DNA from 3 places in the Citrobacter europaeus genome. Region 2 is predicted to be linked to each of the others. Evidence: riboswitches for the same ligand, from Rfam matches in the RefSeq annotation. Region 2 holds a riboswitch; each other region holds the start of a gene.
What was found. Region 2 has a riboswitch for cobalamin ahead of WHR59_RS08895 (cobyrinate a,c-diamide synthase). Riboswitches for the same ligand answer to the same signal wherever they lie in the genome.

Region 1: it holds a riboswitch for cobalamin, as region 2 does, so the genes downstream of both, btuB (TonB-dependent vitamin B12 receptor BtuB) here and WHR59_RS08895 (cobyrinate a,c-diamide synthase) in region 2, are expected to answer to the same signal.
Region 3: it holds a riboswitch for cobalamin, as region 2 does, so the genes downstream of both, WHR59_RS15135 (ABC transporter substrate-binding protein) here and WHR59_RS08895 (cobyrinate a,c-diamide synthase) in region 2, are expected to answer to the same signal.

Annotation. Positions count from the first base shown of each region.
Region 1 covers NZ_CP148084.1:4,845,851-4,853,152, forward strand. Annotated here, with positions in the region: tRNA gene WHR59_RS22695 (tRNA-Ile) at 1-70, opposite strand, end outside; rRNA gene WHR59_RS22700 (16S ribosomal RNA) at 142-1,681, opposite strand; gene murI (glutamate racemase) at 2,059-2,910, opposite strand; gene btuB (TonB-dependent vitamin B12 receptor BtuB) at 2,855-4,693, opposite strand; cobalamin riboswitch at 4,759-4,945, opposite strand; gene trmA (tRNA (uridine(54)-C5)-methyltransferase TrmA) at 5,061-6,161, shown strand; gene WHR59_RS22720 (YijD family membrane protein) at 6,207-6,566, opposite strand; gene fabR (HTH-type transcriptional repressor FabR) at 6,582-7,217, opposite strand.
Region 2 covers NZ_CP148084.1:1,946,918-1,954,219, reverse strand. Annotated here, with positions in the region: gene cbiB (adenosylcobinamide-phosphate synthase CbiB) at 1-422, opposite strand, end outside; gene WHR59_RS08895 (cobyrinate a,c-diamide synthase) at 419-1,798, opposite strand; cobalamin riboswitch at 1,887-2,061, opposite strand; gene pocR (transcriptional regulator PocR) at 2,394-3,305, opposite strand; gene pduF (propanediol diffusion facilitator PduF) at 3,507-4,316, opposite strand; gene pduA (propanediol utilization microcompartment protein PduA) at 4,841-5,122, shown strand; gene pduB (propanediol utilization microcompartment protein PduB) at 5,122-5,934, shown strand; gene pduC (propanediol dehydratase large subunit PduC) at 5,953-7,302, shown strand, end outside.
Region 3 covers NZ_CP148084.1:3,181,234-3,188,535, forward strand. Annotated here, with positions in the region: gene deoD (purine-nucleoside phosphorylase) at 1-241, opposite strand, end outside; gene WHR59_RS15110 (YcgJ family protein) at 417-731, opposite strand; gene WHR59_RS15115 (CatB-related O-acetyltransferase) at 768-1,577, opposite strand; partial or broken gene WHR59_RS15120 (MFS transporter) at 1,983-2,615, opposite strand; gene WHR59_RS15125 (LysR family transcriptional regulator) at 2,701-3,585, shown strand; gene WHR59_RS15130 (GNAT family N-acetyltransferase) at 3,784-4,323, shown strand; cobalamin riboswitch at 4,534-4,757, shown strand; gene WHR59_RS15135 (ABC transporter substrate-binding protein) at 4,979-6,034, shown strand; gene WHR59_RS15140 (FecCD family ABC transporter permease) at 6,101-7,168, shown strand; gene WHR59_RS15145 (ABC transporter ATP-binding protein) at 7,165-7,302, shown strand, end outside.

The sequences.
Region 1 (7,302 bases), 2.2 Mb from region 2:
CCTGAGTGGACTTGAACCACCGACCTCACCCTTATCAGGGGTGCGCTCTAACCACCTGAGCTACAAGCCTGCAGAGATTTTCTTACTGCTAATTTTCATCAGACAATCTGTGTGAGCACTACAAAGAACGTTTCTTTAAGGTAAGGAGGTGATCCAACCGCAGGTTCCCCTACGGTTACCTTGTTACGACTTCACCCCAGTCATGAATCACAAAGTGGTAAGCGCCCTCCCGAAGGTTAAGCTACCTACTTCTTTTGCAACCCACTCCCATGGTGTGACGGGCGGTGTGTACAAGGCCCGGGAACGTATTCACCGTGGCATTCTGATCCACGATTACTAGCGATTCCGACTTCATGGAGTCGAGTTGCAGACTCCAATCCGGACTACGACATACTTTATGAGGTCCGCTTGCTCTCGCGAGGTCGCTTCTCTTTGTATATGCCATTGTAGCACGTGTGTAGCCCTACTCGTAAGGGCCATGATGACTTGACGTCATCCCCACCTTCCTCCAGTTTATCACTGGCAGTCTCCTTTGAGTTCCCGGCCTAACCGCTGGCAACAAAGGATAAGGGTTGCGCTCGTTGCGGGACTTAACCCAACATTTCACAACACGAGCTGACGACAGCCATGCAGCACCTGTCTCAGAGTTCCCGAAGGCACCAAAGCATCTCTGCTAAGTTCTCTGGATGTCAAGAGTAGGTAAGGTTCTTCGCGTTGCATCGAATTAAACCACATGCTCCACCGCTTGTGCGGGCCCCCGTCAATTCATTTGAGTTTTAACCTTGCGGCCGTACTCCCCAGGCGGTCGACTTAACGCGTTAGCTCCGGAAGCCACGCCTCAAGGGCACAACCTCCAAGTCGACATCGTTTACGGCGTGGACTACCAGGGTATCTAATCCTGTTTGCTCCCCACGCTTTCGCACCTGAGCGTCAGTCTTTGTCCAGGGGGCCGCCTTCGCCACCGGTATTCCTCCAGATCTCTACGCATTTCACCGCTACACCTGGAATTCTACCCCCCTCTACAAGACTCTAGCCTGCCAGTTTCGGATGCAGTTCCCAGGTTGAGCCCGGGGATTTCACATCCGACTTGACAGACCGCCTGCGTGCGCTTTACGCCCAGTAATTCCGATTAACGCTTGCACCCTCCGTATTACCGCGGCTGCTGGCACGGAGTTAGCCGGTGCTTCTTCTGCGAGTAACGTCAATCACTAAGGTTATTAACCTTAATGCCTTCCTCCTCGCTGAAAGTACTTTACAACCCGAAGGCCTTCTTCATACACGCGGCATGGCTGCATCAGGCTTGCGCCCATTGTGCAATATTCCCCACTGCTGCCTCCCGTAGGAGTCTGGACCGTGTCTCAGTTCCAGTGTGGCTGGTCATCCTCTCAGACCAGCTAGGGATCGTCGCCTAGGTGAGCCGTTACCCCACCTACTAGCTAATCCCATCTGGGCACATCCGATGGCAAGAGGCCCGAAGGTCCCCCTCTTTGGTCTTGCGACGTTATGCGGTATTAGCTACCGTTTCCAGTAGTTATCCCCCTCCATCGGGCAGTTTCCCAGACATTACTCACCCGTCCGCCACTCGTCACCCGAGAGCAAGCTCTCTGTGCTACCGTTCGACTTGCATGTGTTAGGCCTGCCGCCAGCGTTCAATCTGAGCCATGATCAAACTCTTCAATTTAAGTTTGATGCTCGTGAATTAAACTTCGTAATGAATTACGTATGTTCACTCAGAGACTTGGTATTCATTTTTCGTCTTGCGACGTTAAGAATCCGTATCTTCGAGTGCCCACACAGATTGTCTGATAAATTGTTAAAGAGCAGTTGTGACGCGCTTTAGCGCTCTGTCGCGAGGTCCCGTATATTACGTTTTCCTCATTCAGAGTCAAGCATTTATTTTTGCTTTTCTCCTCGAAGTTCTCAGTGGAACTCCGCTGACCCGGCGGCTTGTAATCCGTTGTTCCGTGTCAGTGGAGGCGCATTATAGGGAGTTATTTCAGGCTGACAAGGGGAAATTTAAAATAATCTTCCGAGTGCCTACTTTTCCACCAAAACGACCTAAACCGCCAGTTTTTCGAGCGACTTAAAGCCATAACGCTGCAGTACGGGTAATAATTGTTCGGCTTCTGTGGTCATTGCCATACAGAATGCGACATTCTCGTCAGTTGATTTTGCGTCTGGCGCCTCATGTTCTAATAACCAGGCCGTGCGACGCGCAATTGCGGCACCAGAATCCACCAACCGCGTTCCCTCGGGCAGTACCTGTAAAAGTTCTTCCTGTAATAGAGGGAAATGGGTGCAGCCGAGCACTACCGTGTCAGGTGGTTCCGTCATCCTCAGCCAAGGGCGCAGGATGCGGCGCAGTTCTTCCAGAGAAACTGTTTCACCGTGTAGCTTCGCTTCAGCCAGTTCCACCAGCTCGGCGGAACCCAACATCGCTATCTGACATTCGTTAGCAAATCGCGCAATCAACTCGTGAGTATACGAACGCTTCACCGTTGCACGTGTAGCCAGCAGCCCCACTACGCCATTCGCCGTGAGTCGCGCCGCCGGTTTAATCGCAGGCACCACGCCCACAACCGGGAAGGCAAATTTCTCACGTAACGCAGGAAGCGACACCGTGCTTGCTGTATTACACGCGATGACAGCAAGAGAGAGGGGATAGCGCTGCTGGACCGCAGTCACAATCTCAACAACACGTTCGACGATAAACTCCTCGCTCTTCTCTCCATAAGGAAAGGCGACATTGTCGAAAGCGTAGATATAGTGGAGATCCGGCAGAAGACGCCGGATCTCGTCATAGACCGACAACCCACCGACACCGGAATCAAACACCAGCACGGTGGGACGTGGATCAGAAGGTGTAGCTGCCAGACAAGGTGTATTCCCGTCCTGCAGTTGCGTAGCCATAAACTGTCTCGTAATCTTTATCGAACAGGTTGGCGATTTTACCACGAACTGTCAGCTGTGAGGTGATTGGATATGACACGGCAAGATCCCACAGGCTAACCCCACCCATTTTTACCGGCTGGTAGGTTACGTAGTCCGTGTCATAACGCGTTCCCAGGTAGTGATACGTCAGGCCCCAGTCAAAATCATAGACCTGCCAGTCAAGCTGGTACTTCACCTGCTGTTTAGAACGGCGCGCGAGCGGCTTGTCCGTAATCGCATTGCGCGAATCGACATAATCGTAGCTCAGCGTATGTGCCAGCGGACCGGTATCAAAGTTTGCGGTCGCTTCCACACCTTTAATGCGTACTTTGCCTTCGTTAAAGTATTTTTCGGTATGCGGGTCGTAATCGATCATGTCATCAATATCGTTGCGATACCCTGAAACTCGCCAGTTCACGCCCGCCGTTAAGCCTTCAAACGCCCCTTCCCATTGCTTACTTTGCTCAGGATCCAGGTTCGAATTGCCGTAATAACCATGCAGTTGTCCAAGATTAGGCGCTTTGTAAGATGTACCGTAGGACGCAATAAAGCGATAGCCCTCAATAAACTCCCATCCGGCGCTGGTTTGCCATGTGCCATGACGTCCAAACTCGGAGTTGTCATCGCTACGCGCCGCGCCTTCAAAGGTAAAGTCGCCCAGTTGCTGCAACCCGGTCAGATAGAGCCCCGTATTACGCTGATCGTAACCGTCCGTAACATACCCGGTGCCTGGCGTTGTGGTTTGTTTTTGCCAGTCGACGCCTGCGCCTACGTTACCGTGCCCCAGCACCATACTGTTGGACCACTGAACATTATATTGCTTCATATCATCCAGTGTGGCCGAGGAGTCATAGCGGCCATAATCCGGATCATAGTTGTAGTCTTTGCTATGGCTATAGCTCGAAACCAGCTGCGACTGGATAAGCTCGCCATTAAAACGTAGTCCGGCATCCCAGCTTTGGCTGTAGAGTTTTCGGGTATCGAGGAGCGGCGAGCCAGGGGAGTAATATGCGTCGTAATTCGTACGATTATCATAACCATAGCCACGAACAAACCCGCTCCATGTATCGGAAAAGTTGTGTTCCAGCGCGCCATACAGCGTCTTACTTAAAAAACCGTCTTTATCGGGCTGAGCCTGAGAGCCGGTGCTGCCGTATGCTACAACATCAAAACCTTTGGTATAGGCATAATCACCCATCAGCGTGACGCGCGTATTTTCGCCGAGCTGCTGTTGGGTTGAGACATCGTAATTCTGATACCCATTGCTCCCCACACCGGCCGTAAGTTCTGTCCCCGGCTTTTCGCGCGTGGTAATGATATTCACCACGCCGCCAATCGCATCAGAACCATAAACCGCCGAACGCGGCCCACGGATGTATTCGATACGTTGTACTAGCGAGACAGGGAACTGGCTGAGATCGGCAGATCCGCTCACACCCGCTAAGTTCAGACGCACACCGTCAATCAGCACCAGTACATGGCTGGAATTGGTTCCACGAATAAAAATTGAGGAGTTTTGTCCCATGCCGCCGCTTTGCGCGATATCGACGCCGGGCAGGCGACGAAGCACATCATTCACGGAGGTGGATTGCCAGCGATCGATATCCTGACGCGTAACAACGGTGATAGGAGCAAGTACTGCGCTACGAGGCTGCTGAAAACGGTTGGCAGTGACGACAAGAGTATCTGGGCTAGTGTCCTGCGCCCAACCAGAAAATGCCGTGATGGACAGTGCCGTGCACAGCAGCGATTTTTTAATCATTGTAAAGCATCCACAATATAAGAAGGATGCCGCAGGTCCCACCGATAGTACGCGATGATGAAAGCCAGATGCGACGTTAGCCGGCAGGTCTTCGGGCTTGGAGGCAACTTAAAGAGATGATGACTTCCCACGGCAAGCCGCAGTGTCTGCACCAGGTGCGCTCATCTCCTACCTTCCTTACCGCTGCGCGTCAGCTCCAGATTCACACTGGATTCCCTTTTAACTCACAGGACCGGAAAACGGATGCTACAGTTTGTTACAACCCACTGTCCAGACTGCGTATCACAATATCGAAAATCATCAATGACTGGACATCTGTTGAGCAATCCCTACAATCCCCGCGTACTTTTATTTTTCAGGACGCATCATGACCCCCGAACACCTTCCGACAGAACAGTACGACGCCCAGTTAGCTGAAAAAGTAGTGCGTCTGCAGAGCTTAATGACGCCATTTTATGCACAGGCTCCGGAAGTGTTTCGCTCGCCGGTCAGCCACTACCGTATGCGCGCGGAATTTCGTCTGTGGCATGACGGGGATGACCTGTACCACATCATGTTCGACAGCCAGACCAAAAACCGTATTCGTGTCGACAGCTTCCCGGCGGCCAGCGAGCTTATCAACACGCTGATGACGGCAATGATCGAAGGGGTACGCAATAACCGCGTCCTGCGCCACAAACTGTTCCAGATTGATTACCTCACAACCCTGAGCGATCAGGCGGTGGTATCGATGCTGTACCATAAAAAGCTGGATGATGAATGGCGTCAGGAAGCCGAAGCGCTGCGGGATGCGCTGCGGGCGCAAAACCTGAACGTGCATCTGATTGGCCGGGCAACTAAAACCAAAATCGAACTGGACCAGGACTACATTGACGAACGCTTGCCGGTTGCGGGTAAAGAGATTATCTATCGTCAGGTTGAGAACAGCTTCACCCAGCCGAATGCCGCCATGAATATTCAGATGCTGGAATGGGCGATTGATGTCACCAGGGGGTCAAAAGGCGATCTGCTTGAGCTGTACTGCGGCAATGGCAATTTCTCTCTCGCCCTCGCACAAAACTTCAACCGCGTGCTGGCCACTGAAATCGCCAAGCCATCTGTGGCTGCTGCACAGTACAACATTGCGGCGAACCATATTGATAATGTACAAATTATCCGCATGGCGGCCGAGGAGTTTACTCAGGCGATGAACGGGGTGCGCGAGTTCAACCGTTTGCAGGGGATCGATCTGAAGAGTTACCAGTGTGAAACCATTTTCGTTGATCCACCGCGCAGCGGTCTGGACAGCGAAACGGAGAAAATGGTGCAGGCGTATCCGCGAATTCTGTACATCTCCTGCAACCCGGAGACATTGTGTAAGAACCTAGAAACGTTAAGCCAGACCCACAATGTTTCACGTCTGGCTCTGTTCGATCAGTTCCCGTACACGCACCATATGGAGTGCGGTGTATTACTGACCGCAAAGTAAGTGATGTGCTGGCCGGGGGCGTTTCGCTTGCCCGGCCTACAACTATTACTCCGCTATTTCCTGTTTACGGTTACGCACCTTAAAGCCAATCCAGAACACCAGAATCACCGACAGTACCGCTGGGAAGAAGTTAGAACCAATATCCGGATATTCAGCGCGAACTACGGTGCTGTACAACAAAACGCCGAGAATAAAACAGGCGGCGGCCAGGCCCGGTAGCCCCACAGGCATGGTGCGATTCTGATAGCGTTGATGCAGACAATAAACCGTCAGCACCAGCGAAATAATCGGGAATACTGAGAATGGCACAATGGAGCTAAACAGCGCCGCAAATGTACCATTAATCGATAAGCCAGCAACCAGCGCCAGCAGCAGCGTACCTTTATCTTGACCTGACTGTTTCATTGCTCGTCCTTCTCGTTACTCGGAGTGGTGCGTCATCTTCTCTTGTTCACGGCGGTACCAATAAAATGCGCCTTTGGCGATCATCCGCAGTTGCAATACCAGCCGCTCTTCCAGCTGTCGACGCTGTTCGGCGCCAACATCCAGTGCTTCTGCCCCGGCGCTGAACACAATCGTTACCATGGCTTCGGCTTGCGCTTCAGTAAACGCACGAGGCATATGGTTTTCGAGTTCCAGATAGTCCGCAAGTTCCGCAATGAAGTGCTGAATTTCACGAGCCACTGCGGCACGAAACGCCGCGGAGGTACCAGACCGCTCGCGCAATAATAAACGGAAGGCGTTGGGATTGTTGCCGATGAACTCCATAAATGTTGAGACCGAGGTGCGGATCACACTCCCGCCCTTCGCGATACGCTGACGCGCCTGGCGCATCAACTGACGCAGCATCAGACCGCTCTCGTCCACCATCGTCAGGCCGAGTTCATCCACATCGCGGAAGTGGCGATAAAACGAGGTTGGCGCTATGCCCGCTTCACGAGCGACTTCGCGTAAACTGAGGCTGGCAAAACTACGCTCAGCGCTGAGTTGACTAAATGCGGCTTCTACCAGCGAACGCCGGGTTTTTTCTTTTTGTTGCGCTCTAACGCCCATCACGATGTCTGAATCCTTCCACATACCTTGCTGGCACTATACCAGAGATTAGGCGGTTGGCATGGCTTTGTGAATGATTGTTTACGCG
Region 2 (7,302 bases):
TTGATCTGCTGAGGTTGTAATTGCGAGGTATCGCGTCCCACAATCCATGACAATTTTTCACGACTTGCGGCAAGATTACCGGCACGTAGCGGACGTTCGACATCCTGCGCCGCGTTTGCCAGACAGCGCCCGGCCAGCACGGTAAAGATCATCCAAACCTCCACCACCCAACCAAGCCAGGGATGAATAGATTGCGCCAGCGCCAGCACTCCCCAGGACACTATCCAGGTCAGACCGACCACCACAATCCACATCACCGCGCCGCCGATACGTAGCGCGCGGTCGCTATGGCAGTAACGCCGAACAACTCGCTGCACCGCAGAAACCAGATTGCCAATCCAGCGCACCGGATGTGGCCAGTTCTGCGGATCGCCGATGATATAATCAAGCAGCCAGGCAACACACCACGCGAGGATCGTCATAGCGCACTCCTCGCGGCTGCCAGCCAATGGTTGAGCATCTGCGGACGTTGAGCAAAATGAACGTGTAGATAGCTGGCGAAGGTGTTTCCGACCTGCCAGCCGCCAGACCAGGCTTGCAGCGTTTTGCCATCGCGCACTTTGCGACAGTTCATCACCGCTGGCATTTCAGGGGTAAAATCGGAGTAGTGGAATTCATGTCCGCGCAGCACTTCGCCTTCTGCGGCTAACAATGTTTGCTGTGTGGCCTGCGCTTCACAGTAGCCAAATCGGGTCAGACGTTTCCCCATTTTGCTGTGACCGGGAATGATATCCGCCATCAGCCAGGTATCGCCGTGGCTATCCTCCAGCGAACTGCCGAGATACATCAATCCCCCGCACTCGGCATAAATCGCGACACCCCGCTGATGCGCTGCCCGCAGTTGGCTAAGCATCGAAACATTGCGAGCCAGCGTCGCAGCATGTAACTCAGGATATCCGCCACCTAACCAGACCATCTGACAATCGGGTAAGCTGGTGTCGTGCAACGGGCTAAAACGAACAATCTTAAGCCCTGCGCGCGCAAGGAGCGTGATGTTATCCGGGTAGTAGAAGTTGAACGCTTCGTCATCGGCGATGGCAAGCGTTAGCCCTGCTCCGGCGTCTGCGGCAGGCAGCGCTGGCCATTCACCAGTGGGAAGGTTGGTTAACTGGCTTAATTTCAGCAGCGCATCGATATCAAGAGTTTGCTCCAGCGTCGCGGCAAACTCCTGCCACGGCTGCTGGTTAATAACCGACTCGCGTGCGGTAACCAAACCCAGATGCCGTTCAGGAAGCGCAACGCCTTCCATTCGGGGAACATAACCCAATACGGGGACATCGCAGTAACGCTCAATCGCCACTTTCAGGAGCTGGTAATGCGATTCGCTGTTGACCCGGTTAACAATGACGCCGGCGATGTTCAGGGTTGGATCAAAATGTTGAAATCCCATTACCGTCGCGGCGATCGAGGTGGAAACGGCTTTGCCATCAACCAGTAAGATAACCGGGCAGCCTAACTGTTTGGCCATCGCGGCGGTGCTGCAGTAATTTGGGTCGGTGCCATAACCGTCATACAGCCCCATAACACCTTCAATCACCGCGATTTCCGCTTGTTGCATTTGCTCGCAGAATAGAGCGTTCAACGTGGGGACGGGAAGCATGAAGCTATCAAGATTGCGCGAAGCAGTACCGCATACCGCTGTATGCCAGCCGGTATCAAGGTAATCAGGACCCACTTTGCAAGGCTGGACGCGTAAACCGCGTTTTTTCAACAAGCTCAACAAGCCCAGCGTCACCGTGGTTTTACCACAGCCGCTTCCGGTACCTGCAAGAACAAATGCGTGAAAATTGGCCGCCATACCCTGATCCTGTTCAGGGTGGTAGGGGTGTAGAGATACCCAGTCTCTCGACTGTATGCATCTGAACCACCCACTTCCCACCGAAGTTGTTGGTAGTCACTGACAGGCAGGTCTTCTGGCTTAGCGTCATCCTCACCCGTCCTTCCCAATCTTGCGATCAGTGGTCCATACGGGGTCGTCAGCATCACAGCAGCGGGGGCTGCGGGGGATTCTCACCCCCTTCCCTACCACAAATGTGGCAAACCTATCAGTTCAAGAGCCTGGTTAATTAAGCTCTCTGTTATGAGGTAAATTCACAACCTCATGACAATAATTCAATTTAATATCTTTCCGGGTTCATTCAGCCAATTATCTGGCCTAAACCCACTTATTCATATGTTCAAACTTTGAATGAAAGCGTCAGTAAAGAATAAAGAAAGTCATTCACACAGACACTGTATCTCATCACAAAAATAAAAACTGGTGCAGTTTATCCCTCTGATACCATTAATTTGTTGCGCTATGACAATTTATTGACTGGTGTCGTTACTTTTCATTTTATAATGACTGACATAGCGCCCTATATCAAAAATCGGCAATAGCAAAATATTGCTATTTAGGCGGATTCACTACGTGAAATGACATTAATTTGCTGGCGAAATGCCTGCGGCGTAACCTGATACGTTTGACGGAAAACCTTGCAAAAATAACTGGTTTGCGAGAAGCCCAAATTACGCGCAATGCTGGCAATACTCCAGTCACTGTGACAAAGCAACTCTTTGGCACTGGCCATTCTCTGCTGGTTTACCCATGCGTTAAAACCGATACCCTGATATTTTTTGAACAATTTACTGAAATAGTAAGGACTCAGGAAAACATGAGAGGCAACATCCTCCAGACGCAATTCGTCTGATAAATGCGCATCAATATAGCGCAGAGCTTTTTTCATTTTACTGTCGTGAGGGTTGGTACTGCGGTTCGCACGAACCGGCTCTGACTGCTGCGGATTATCCTTGATAACAACAAAATTAAGTTGTTTCTTAAGACAATTTTCTACAATGAGTTTGAGAAGATCCGCAGAAGCGATGACTCGCGAATAGTCCATCTCCGGTACATTACGAAATTCACTGACCAGCTCGGGATCCGCTTGCCAGCGATCATCTACATTCAGTATATCAACCAGACCGACATCATTACTTAAGCGGACTTGTCCACAAAGCACAAACCCTACCAGGTGTCCCGCAATGACCAGCGGAATTGAGAAATCGGTAAGCCCGGCGTGACAGCGATAGATGCAGGGTTGATCGGATTTCGAAGCTTCCAGTCCCCCACAGCGATCGCTCATACGACAGCGGGTACTGTGCTGCGGATGCTGGCGCATCAACTGGCAAAATGGGGTGAAATTAAAAAGCTCAGAAATTTCATCACCGTGAATATTGACAACCACAACGGCCAGACTGGTGGCCTGCGCAAAATCCTGTGCGATTTTATTAATGAGTTCTGAGTTCAGGGCACTCGCAGAAATCATGATAAAACCTCTCAGTTAATTTATTGTTATAAACAAAACATATTATTCACATTCATTTTCATCCTGCCATCCTGAGCAATGATGAAAGTCATCATTGAACATAACAAAAGTCTCCCATTGTTGGGAGACTTTTTCAGCGGTTCAGGAAACCGGATCACGAAAACAGTTTTTACCTTTCAAAAATAAACTTCTTCTGTGAAGCTAGCTCTCATTTTCCTCCAGCTTACACGTATTACACGGTAAATTTTTGCCAATAAAATAACGATAAATTGCTGCGCCCGCGCAAGCACCGATGATAGGGGCGACAATCGGCACGATAAAATAAGGAATATCACGTCCACCTGTCATCGCAACATCTCCCCATCCGGCCATCCAGGCAAACAATTTAGGACCAAAATCACGCGCCGGATTCATTGCAAATCCGGTAAGCGGACCGGTGGATGCGCCGATAACAGCGACCAGAATACCAATCAGCAATGGCGCCAACGGACCTTTAGGAACACCGTTACCATCATCAGTCAGCGCCATGATCATTCCCATAAGAATGGAGGTAATCACCACTTCGACTAACGCGGCCTGCCATACGCTGAGCGCCGCTGCAGGATATGTACTAAAAATGCTGGCAAGTTGCAGGCTTTCCAGACTACCGCGCACCATCTGGTGGGCCGATTCATACTCGGTAAACAGACTGCCGTAGAGCAAATAACCCAGCAGTGCGCCACCGAAGGCACCCGCAACCTGTGCCACGGAGTAAGGTAAAACTTTACGCCCCGGAAAACAGGCAAACAGCCACAGAGCAATAGTGATAGCAGGGTTGAGATGCGCGCCAGATATCCCGGCAGTCAGATAGACTGCAAGCGAGATCCCCAGTCCCCATATGATGCAGATTTCCCACAATCCCAGGCTGGCACCCGCGACTTTCAGGGCACTCAGGCATCCAATACCAAAAAATAAAAACAGCCCGGTACCCAAAAACTCAGCAATGCATTGTGCTTTTAGTGAATCGTTCATTGTGACACCTTCTAAGCAGAGTTCGTGTCTTTACCAGCGGACTCCTTGCTGGCAAGTAGAATACTTCAAGGCTTACTATAAAAAGGCATGTCGGCAAATTGTTGGCAATCTGCGAGTGGTATGATTTTTAAAATCGTGCTGCGATAGCAAATTCTTGCTATCACCTTTATTAAAACAGGTGATAAAACGAGGACTCACCCTATTAAAAGCACATTTTCAAAATAATAAAATATTGCTAATAGCAGAATTCCGTTTTCAAACCATCATCACAATTTCATTTTTCCGCATAGCAAATGATATTTAAACTGTCACTCAGAAAAGTGTAAATATGGAATTGACACAACCAAATAATCACATCATAAAAAATTAAAATAACAATATAAAACAACCACATACAATAAAACACAGCAATTTTATATCACCGTATCCTCACTATTTTTTCACTCTTACTTTCAACTCAGCCATTCTTTTTCCTCGCTTCTTTTTATAGTCATGAAAATCGGGACAACCCAGGCGAGGTCTTTATGCAACAAGAAGCGTTAGGAATGGTAGAAACCAAAGGCTTGACTGCAGCCATAGAGGCCGCAGATGCAATGGTGAAGTCAGCCAATGTAATGCTGGTCGGCTACGAAAAAATTGGTTCGGGGCTGGTAACAGTTATTGTCCGCGGCGATGTCGGTGCAGTCAAAGCAGCAACAGATGCAGGTGCCGCCGCAGCCCGTAACGTGGGAGAAGTGAAAGCCGTACACGTCATCCCACGCCCTCATACCGATGTAGAAAAAATCTTACCGAAGGGAATTAGCTAATGAGCAGCAATGAGCTGGTTGAACAGATCATGGCGCAGGTGATTGCTCGTGTGGCAACGCCGGAACAGCAGGCTATCCCTGAAAATAATCCTCCAACACGAGAAACGGCTATGGCAGAGAAAAGCTGCAGTTTAACGGAGTTTGTCGGTACTGCGATTGGCGACACCGTCGGTCTGGTAATCGCCAACGTAGACAGTGCCCTCCTGGACGCGATGAAACTTGAAAAACGGTATCGCTCCATTGGCATCCTCGGCGCACGCACTGGTGCGGGTCCTCACATCATGGCCGCCGATGAAGCGGTAAAAGCAACAAATACTGAAGTCGTCAGTATTGAGTTACCGCGTGATACCAAAGGCGGCGCAGGACACGGCTCGCTGATTATTCTCGGCGGCAACGATGTTTCCGACGTGAAACGCGGCATTGAAGTTGCGCTGAAAGAGCTGGATCGCACCTTTGGCGATGTTTATGCCAACGAAGCCGGTCACATCGAAATGCAGTACACCGCACGCGCCAGCTACGCACTTGAAAAAGCCTTTGGCGCACCGATTGGCCGTGCCTGTGGCGTTATCGTCGGCGCGCCAGCATCCGTTGGTGTCCTGATGGCTGATACTGCGCTGAAATCCGCCAATGTGGAAGTTGTGGCCTACAGCTCCCCAGCCCATGGAACCAGCTTCAGTAACGAAGCCATCCTGGTCATTTCAGGTGATTCCGGCGCTGTTCGCCAGGCCGTTATCTCCGCCCGTGAAATCGGTAAAACCGTTCTAGGGACCCTCGGCTCAGAGCCGAAAAACGATCGTCCGTCCTACATCTGATATCAGTGAGGCTGATTCATGAGATCGAAAAGATTTGAAGCACTGGCGAAGCGCCCTGTGAATCAGGATGGCTTCGTTAAGGAGTGGATCGAAGAAGGCTTCATTGCAATGGAAAGCCCGAACGACCCCAAGCCGTCGATTAAAATCGTCAACGGTACAGTCACTGAACTGGACGGTAAATCCGCCAGTGAATTTGACTTGATTGACCATTTTATTGCCCGCTATGGCATTAACCTGGCACGCGCTGAAGAAGTCATGGCGATGGACTCGGTAAAACTTGCCAATATGCTTTGCGACCCTAACGTGAAGCGCAAAGACATTGTGCCGCTGACCACCGCAATGACGCCGGCAAAAATTGTCGAAGTGGTGTCCCATATGAACGTCGTTGAGATGATGATGGCCATGCAGAAAATGCGTGCGCGTCGTACACCATCTCAACAGGCGCACGTTACTAACGTTAAAGATAACCCGGTGCAGATTGCCGCTGATGCTGCTGAAGGCGCATGGCGCGGGTTTGACGAACAGGAAACAACCGTTGCCGTTGCGCGTTATGCGCCATTTAACGCCATTGCGCTGTTAGTCGGCTCACAGGTTGGACGCCCTGGCGTATTAACCCAGTGCTCGCTGGAAGAAGCAACCGAACTTAAACTCGGCATGCTAGGCCACACCTGCTACGCGGAAACCATCTCCGTCTATGGTACTGAACCCGTCTTTACCGACGGCGACGATACACCATGGTCGAAAGGCTTCCTCGCCTCTTCCTACGCCTCACGTGGCCTGAAGATGCGCTTTACCTCCGGCTCAGGCTCAGAAGTTCAGATGGGTTACGCCGAAGGCAAATCGATGCTTTATCTGGAAGCCCGCTGTATTTACATCACCAAAGCCGCTGGCGTACAGGGTTTACAAAATGGTTCAGTAAGCTGCATCGGCGTGCCTTCCGCGGTGCCATCAGGCATTCGTGCTGTGCTTGCTGAAAACCTGATCTGCTCTTCTCTGGATCTGGAATGTGCTTCCAGCAACGACCAAACCTTTACCCACTCGGATATGCGTCGTACTGCCCGCCTGTTGATGCAGTTCCTGCCGGGTACTGACTTCATCTCTTCCGGTTATTCCGCGGTACCGAACTACGACAACATGTTTGCGGGTTCGAACGAGGATGCCGAAGATTTTGACGACTACAACGTTCTCCAGCGTGACCTCAAGGTAGATGGGGGTCTGCGACCGGTTCGTGAAGAAGACGTTATCGCCATTCGTAATAAAGCGGCGCGCGCACTACAGGCCGTCTTTGCCGGAATGGGATTACCGCCAATCACTGATGAAGAAGTGGAAGCTGCGACCTACGCCCACGGTTCGAAAGATATGCCTGAA
Region 3 (7,302 bases), 1.2 Mb from region 2:
CAAAATCATGTACCAGCTCATGGGCATAAAGCGTCATTGAAGGAATGCCCATTCCATGCCCCATCACCGAAACAGGTTGCCCAAAATATAAACCGGTATAGCCTAACATATTGCGTACATTGGTAACTTCGCGGTAATCAATTAGATAATTTTCGGCAATAAACTTAGCACGGAGCGGATCGCCCGGCATAATCACGGTTGGTGCAAAATCACCCGCTTTGGCATTAATATGTGCAGTCATAACAATTCCTGAATTATGGGTATTGAAGATATGCAGGAATTGTAACCAGACGTTTGCAGAGGATTGAGGACAAAAGTCCTGCTCAAAGGATCGGCCTCTCAATTTTGAGAGTTAGTGGTGCAGGTAAGAGGAAAACGGCATCCCCGCCGCGCAGACAGGGAAAACGCCGGGGCTGTCAGAAGTTATCCTTCTGCCCGAACAACAGTACGGTGTAACGCGTATTCACTTTGCCGCTACGCTTACCATCTGGTGCGAAATAGCGATCGTTCCGATACTGGCGCTCGGTGGTGTCGCCAAACGAGTCGCCACGAAAGGTAAAGGCAGTGGAGTCAAACTCTCCGGCAGCAGCCTGCCTGCCCCCTTGCCTCTTCCCAGGATACTTTGTGGTTAACGCCAGCGACAGCCCGTGCTCGTCGGCACAGAGAGTTTTGTCGCATAGCACACCCGGTGCCGGGCTGCCTGGTCCGATCGTTGCTGCGTATGCTGTCAATGGTAAGACGCTCAACGCCAACAATCGCATAGTAAACTAAAGAGTTGTGAATATTTCGGTAAGATTGAATTTTTTATATATCTTTTGTTGAATACTACCATTTGATATCAACTTATTCATTTCAGTGACGAAATTTATGATATCGTCGCACTTGCTGTTATCAGGCAAATCGGTGTAATTATAGTTCCACCATTTTATTTTTAACAACTCTTCGATAATACCTGACTCAAATCTGTATTTGATAATTTTTGCTGGAACCCCTGCGACAATAGCATATGGAGGCACATCTTTAGTAACCACAGAATTTGCAGCAACAACAGCGCCATCGCCAATTGAAATCCCCCCCTTTAAAACAACATCATTACCAATCCAGACATCATTGCCAATCGTTAAATCCTTAGGTTTAGTGATAAATGGTTTCAACGTCCAGTTTTGTCCAAACTCGCTGGCAGCATATTTATCAAACTCGCCATTATAAGTAAGCATATGAGTAGTAAAACGATTCATTGGATGGTTCCCACCCATGATTTTTACATTTGATGCAATGCTACAAAATCTGCCGATTCGTACATTACCCGGCAATTGACAGGTTGGAAATGAAAATGCGCCTACGCTGGAAAAACTTTTTACTGGCATTGTTGAATATTGCTCAACAATAACATCAGCTTCAATTCTAATTTTGTCACCTTTAGATAATAGTAGCAAATTCCTTTCTTTATAAACTTTCTTCCCCCTGTGATTTAAAAAGATATTGTTATCCATGCAAAACTCATAATGTTTTCTGGTCCATCTAAAAACAAAAGTATCATTTGCATCTTCTGAAAAATTATAGAGTCTGGCTTTCATATTGTCATTATCTGCTTTTACTTAAGAATGTAAGATTAGATTAAAGATACTCTAAACCCTAACCTTAATCAACTATAACAACATGAAATAGTTAACATTATAAATTCGCTTGCAAGGATATTTTATTGTTAGCACATAGTTGTTAATATATGTTCTGTAGTATTTTATTTAGAATTTTAATATAGACATGCACTGAAAAGTCGCTTTCAGAAGAAAATGTAAGAGGTTTCCAATAAGAGCCAGATGTATGATATATGAGAATTCTGCGAGTTATATTTTTAAATAGCGCAGGGAAAGCGTTATGCCGCAAAAAAAGCGCCCATATTTTCAGAGCCTTGAAGGCGTACGATCCGTCTGCGGCGATATCGCACTTTCCACGTTTCTGGAGCGCGGACCTTCACCGGACTAAAGCACACCGGCCTTCTGGCGTGCGGTGAAAAAGGTCAGTATTCCGGCGCAAAAGAGCAGTACGCTGCTCATGGCAAACGCGCTCTGCCAGCCGAGGTGGTCAAACACGATGCCTCCTGCCGTTGACCCAAGGGCGATTGAGAGCTGAATCACCGCGACCATTAGCCCGCCTCCGGCTTCGGCGTTGTCGGGCAGCGTACGCGCAATCCATGCCCACCACCCGGTTGGCGCGGCGGTTGCCAGCATGCCCCAGAGGCCTAACAGCAGAGAAACCGTCCAGACGTGATGCCCGGTAAGCATCAGACTGATGGCAATAACGGCCATCAGTCCGGGTATGGTCATCAGCGTGGGATAGAATTTTCGGTTAAGAAACGTCGAGACAGCCAGCGTGCCAATAAAACCGGCCACGCCGATAACCAGTAAAATCAACGACAAACCTGAAGAGTCAACCCGCGTCACCGACTCCAGGAACGGGCGTACATAGGTAAATAACGCAAACTGGCCCATAAAGAACAGGCCACAAGCCAGCATGCCAACCGCAACTCTGCGGAGACTAAGTAAATGGAATACAGCGCCACGTGGCGTGCGGATTTTATGAGCATCCATACTGGGCAGGCTGACGCACTGCCAGAATTAGAGGGCGATTAGTGCTAAGATTAATACCATAATGTTATAAATTAATATTAAGACTGCTGTCATTCAGAGGGATTATTCAATGGCGAAAAGGGAGAATTACAACGAGCTGTACTTGTTTATGCAGGTTGTACGGGAAGGCAGTTTCACCGCGGCTGCTCAGCGGCTGGGGCTTGCTCAATCAGGAGTCAGTCGTTCTGTTCGTGAGCTTGAAGAAAGGCTGGGCGTCCAGCTGCTGGTGCGTACCACGCGTAAACTGTCGCTGACGCAAGCAGGCGAGCAGCTCTATCAGAAGACGGCATCTGGATTTGATACGTTAGATCGTGGGCTTGCCACGCTGGCGCATTATCGAGAGACGCCCTCCGGTACGGTGCGTATCAATGCCAGCCAGCACGCCATTGATAAATGCCTGCTGCCTAAGCTGGCGGTATTTAAACAGCGCTACCCTGATATCAGGCTAGAACTGATGAATGAGAGCAGGTTCGTCGATATCATCGAGGAAAGATTCGATGCCGGCGTTCGTCTGGGGCCTGAAGTCGGCCAGGGCATGGTCGCGGTGCGCATTACGCCGGATATGGAGATGGCGGTTGTGGGTACGCCTGAACATTTTCACCGCTTCGGTTTTCCACAAACCCCGGCGGATTTAAAGGCGCATCCCTGCATCGCCTATCAGTTTGCCGATGGCAGCGTATATCAGTGGGAACTCATTCAGAATGATAAAAAAATCACCCATCAGCCTGAAGGGCAATGGGCTTTATCCGACAGCTATATGGAAGCAGAAGCCGCCCGGCTGGGTCTTGGGCTGGCCTATGTCCCTGTCGAACTGGTCGCGGATGATTTAGAACACGGTAACCTTATCAGGGTGTTGCAGCGTTACAGCCTGCGAATGGAAGGATTATTTCTTTATTATCCTCATCGCAATGTCTCCCCTGCCCTGCGAATGGTCATTGAGACGCTGAAAATTTAAGCGTACGCCTTGGCGTGGTCTTCATTGTGCAGAATGGTAGGAAGTATTCCTGCCTGAACTCAATTTTTCCCATTTATAATCTGTGGGCAGAATAGCAACATTGACAATTGCATGTCTGTCTCAGGTCGCTCAATATTGTTTTTAAAGTAGTCTTATTGTTATTATCGTTTTCCATTCTAAGATTGAGTTATGCATGCCATGATCCCATTTAGGTTTAGTGAGATGACTCACGCCGATATTCCTGCTGTTCAGTCGTTCCTTATTGAACATCTTAATCTGTTCTTCAATGCTGGTAGATCCATGCCTTCTGGCGAAGAAGATCTCTTTGATCTCGAACGACAGTATCTGTTACAGGAAAGGAATTCATTACTTTGCGCATGGAGCGAAAAACAAGAATTAATCGCTACACTGGCGGTATGTCAATATAATGATCGGATTGCTGAACTGCGCGGACGCTATAACTTGTCTGAAACAGCGGAAATTTGTCGTTGCTACGTGGATGAACGCTATCGCAGACAGGGGATCGGCAGTCAATTGTTTTCCTTAGCTGAGGTATTTTGTCAGCAACATCAATATAAAGTTTTGTATCTTCACACACATCATTTTTTACCCGGCGGTTATCATTTCTGGTTGCGTAACAATTTTAACGTGATTATGGATATGCAGGATGAATGGCAGTTGGTACACATGGAGAGTTCACAAAAAAAAGATTCAACTGCTAATACGCAGCATTTTTGATGGTGATCAATATGTTTCATACGCGGAGATTGAATTATGTTCGTAATTTGATCAACATCAACCAATTATCATTTAGCTTCCCGTTGTTATTTTCATTTACAGCATCACGCAAAGAAACAAACACACAACCATTTGTATTTATTGATTATTTTTAGTTTCCCACTCTCTTTTGCCTCTTACCCCCTATGGTTGACCTTGTTAACAATTGCCGTTAGAGTCGCTTTCGACAGCATTTCATTACATTTTTGTATATGAATAGGAATATGGTAAGAATTATTTAATTCAATTCCATAACTGCCCCCGCAACTGTAGGCGGATGCAGAATATCCTTGTGTGGTTAATAAGCCACAGGTCACTGTAAAGTTTATCTTTATGGGAAGGCTGATATTCTGGTTACCGTGAGTCAGGAGACCTGCTGTCAAAGGTGTATACCATTGAGTGGACGGGATGGTCCATGGGATGAATTATTTGACAAATGCAGTAGTGTATTTATGAATAAGATTTCGGCTAAGTAACGCTTATTTGCATTTTTTGCATATCTTCATTCTTAAATTTCACGATTGAATGTCATCTATCTTCATGTCTCCTCCCGATATATGGAATGAAATGAGCCATGACCAGATCTTCAGATTCTGGCATCAACGGGACGATGATAATGCACGCTAATTCTACCTTTTACTCCTCTAAAAAAACGCTTCTGGCTATTTTGGGCACGACTGCTCTGCTGCTTACTTCCGGTTTTTCTGCCGCGGCAAAAACCGAATATCCTCTGACGATTAAAAACTGTGGCCGCGATATTACCTTCAACCAGGCACCAACGCGCGTGGCAACGGTGGGACAGAATAGTACCGAGATTCTTTATTCATTAGGGCTGGCCGATCGCGTCGTGGGCACTTCACTGTGGTTTGGCCCGGTACTGGATACTTATAAAACAGCTAATGAAAAAGTTGCCGTTATTGCGCAAAATATTCCCAGCTTTGAAGGGATTGTGGCTAAAAAACCGGATCTGGTCGCCAGCCAGTTTGAATGGCAAATCGGCCCAGCAGGCACGGTTGCCTCTTATGAACAGTTTAGTGAACTGAAGGTTCCCGTTTATACCGCGCCGGCTGACTGTGCGAAAGATAACGAAGATGGTGGTGATGGTGTCCGTAAGGGTATGTTTGATATTGCCATGGTGTATCAGGAAGTCGCCGATTTGGCGAAAATCTTCGATGTTCAGGATAAAGGCGAAGCGTTGATTGCCAGCCTTAAAGCACGTGAAGCCGCAGCGAAAAATAAAATTACCGGAATGGATAAGAATGTTTCCGCGGTGTTCTGGTTCTCAAGCGCCGATTTGCAGCTCGATCCTTACGTTGCCGGGAAGTTTGGCCCAGCTGCATGGATAGCCCAAACGCTGGGTGTGAAGAATGTGATTGATTCTGCCGAAGAATGGCCAACAGTGGGCTGGGAAACCATCGCTAAAGCTAATCCTTCGGTCATTGTGCTCGGAGAGATGAGCCGTCGGCGTTTCCCGGCAGATGACTGGAAGGTCAAGATGGAATACCTCAAGTCCGACCCTGTCACCAAACTGGTTCCTGCCGTCAAGGAAAACCATCTGCCGGTCATTGACGTACAGACAATGAATGCCGGGATCAGAACTATTGATGGGGTGGAAAAACTGGCGGATGCCCTTGTTGAATATGGCTTAGCGCATCCGCAGGCTGCTCATTAATCTACGTTTTGCGCTATATCCTCGGACGGTATAGCGCATCTCCGTTACTCAGGAACGCAGATAATCATGAGTGATTCACGCAGGATGCGTCGTGCCGTTGGTCAACTTGCGATGAGAATAGGTGGACATGCCGTTTGGGTCAGTGCGCTAATGTGCTGCGTACTGCTGGCGGGTATTTCCATCGGCGAAACGCTTATTCCCTGGCAGCACGTACTCAGCACGCTGGCAAATCATCTTTTTGATTCACACTACCCTGTCGATGCGCTGGATGCAGGGATCGTCTGGAACTATCGCCTGACCCGAGCGCTGGTCTCCGCCAGCTGCGGTGCCTGCCTGGCTGTTTCCGGCGTAGTGCTGCAGTCGTTGCTACGCAATGCGCTCGCTGAACCTTATCTATTGGGGATTTCTGCCGGAGCATCCACCGGAGCGGTGCTGATTGCTCTCACCGGGCTTGGGGCAGGGATCATCAGTATGTCATTGGGAGCTTTTATTGGTGCGCTGACAGCATTTATGTTCGTTGCGCTATTAGCAATGGCTGCTGGCGGTAGACAAGGCGGAGGTGTAACAACCCAAATCATCCTTGCCGGGATCGCCAGCTCACAGCTTTTCAATGCGATTACGTCGCTTATCATTACCCGCTCAGCAAACGCCGAGCAAGCGCGCGGTATTATGTTCTGGTTGTTAGGCAATTTGAGCGGTGTACGCTGGCCCGATGTTGTCTTAGCCATTCCAACCGCTCTGGTCGGTATCGTGCTGTGCTTCTGTTATGCCCGCCATCTCGACGCGTTCTCCTTTGGCGCTGAGTCTGCGGCATCGTTGGGTATTCCGGTAAAACGTACCCGTGCAGTACTGATTGCCGCCGTCACCGGCATGACGGCAATTATGGTCTCCATTGTTGGTGCGATCGGCTTTGTCGGTCTGGTTATCCCGCATGCCGCTCGTCTACTGGTCGGCAACCAGCATCATCGACTGCTGCCAGTGAGTGCGCTTACCGGCGCGATCTTCCTCATTATCGCTGATGTTATTTCCCGCACGTTACTCCCCGGCCAGGTTCTACCAATAGGCGTGATCACCGCTCTGGTTGGCGCCCCTGCGTTTTCAATCATTCTGATTAGAGGAAACCAGAACAAATGACGGTGAACCTCGTAAACCCTTTTATTACCTCTGCACAAGCCGTTATTGAAGCCTGTAATCTGCGCTGGAAGGTAAAAGGTAAGACGATTGTTGATGATATTTCACTCAGCGTAACGCCTGGCGAGTTTGTCGGC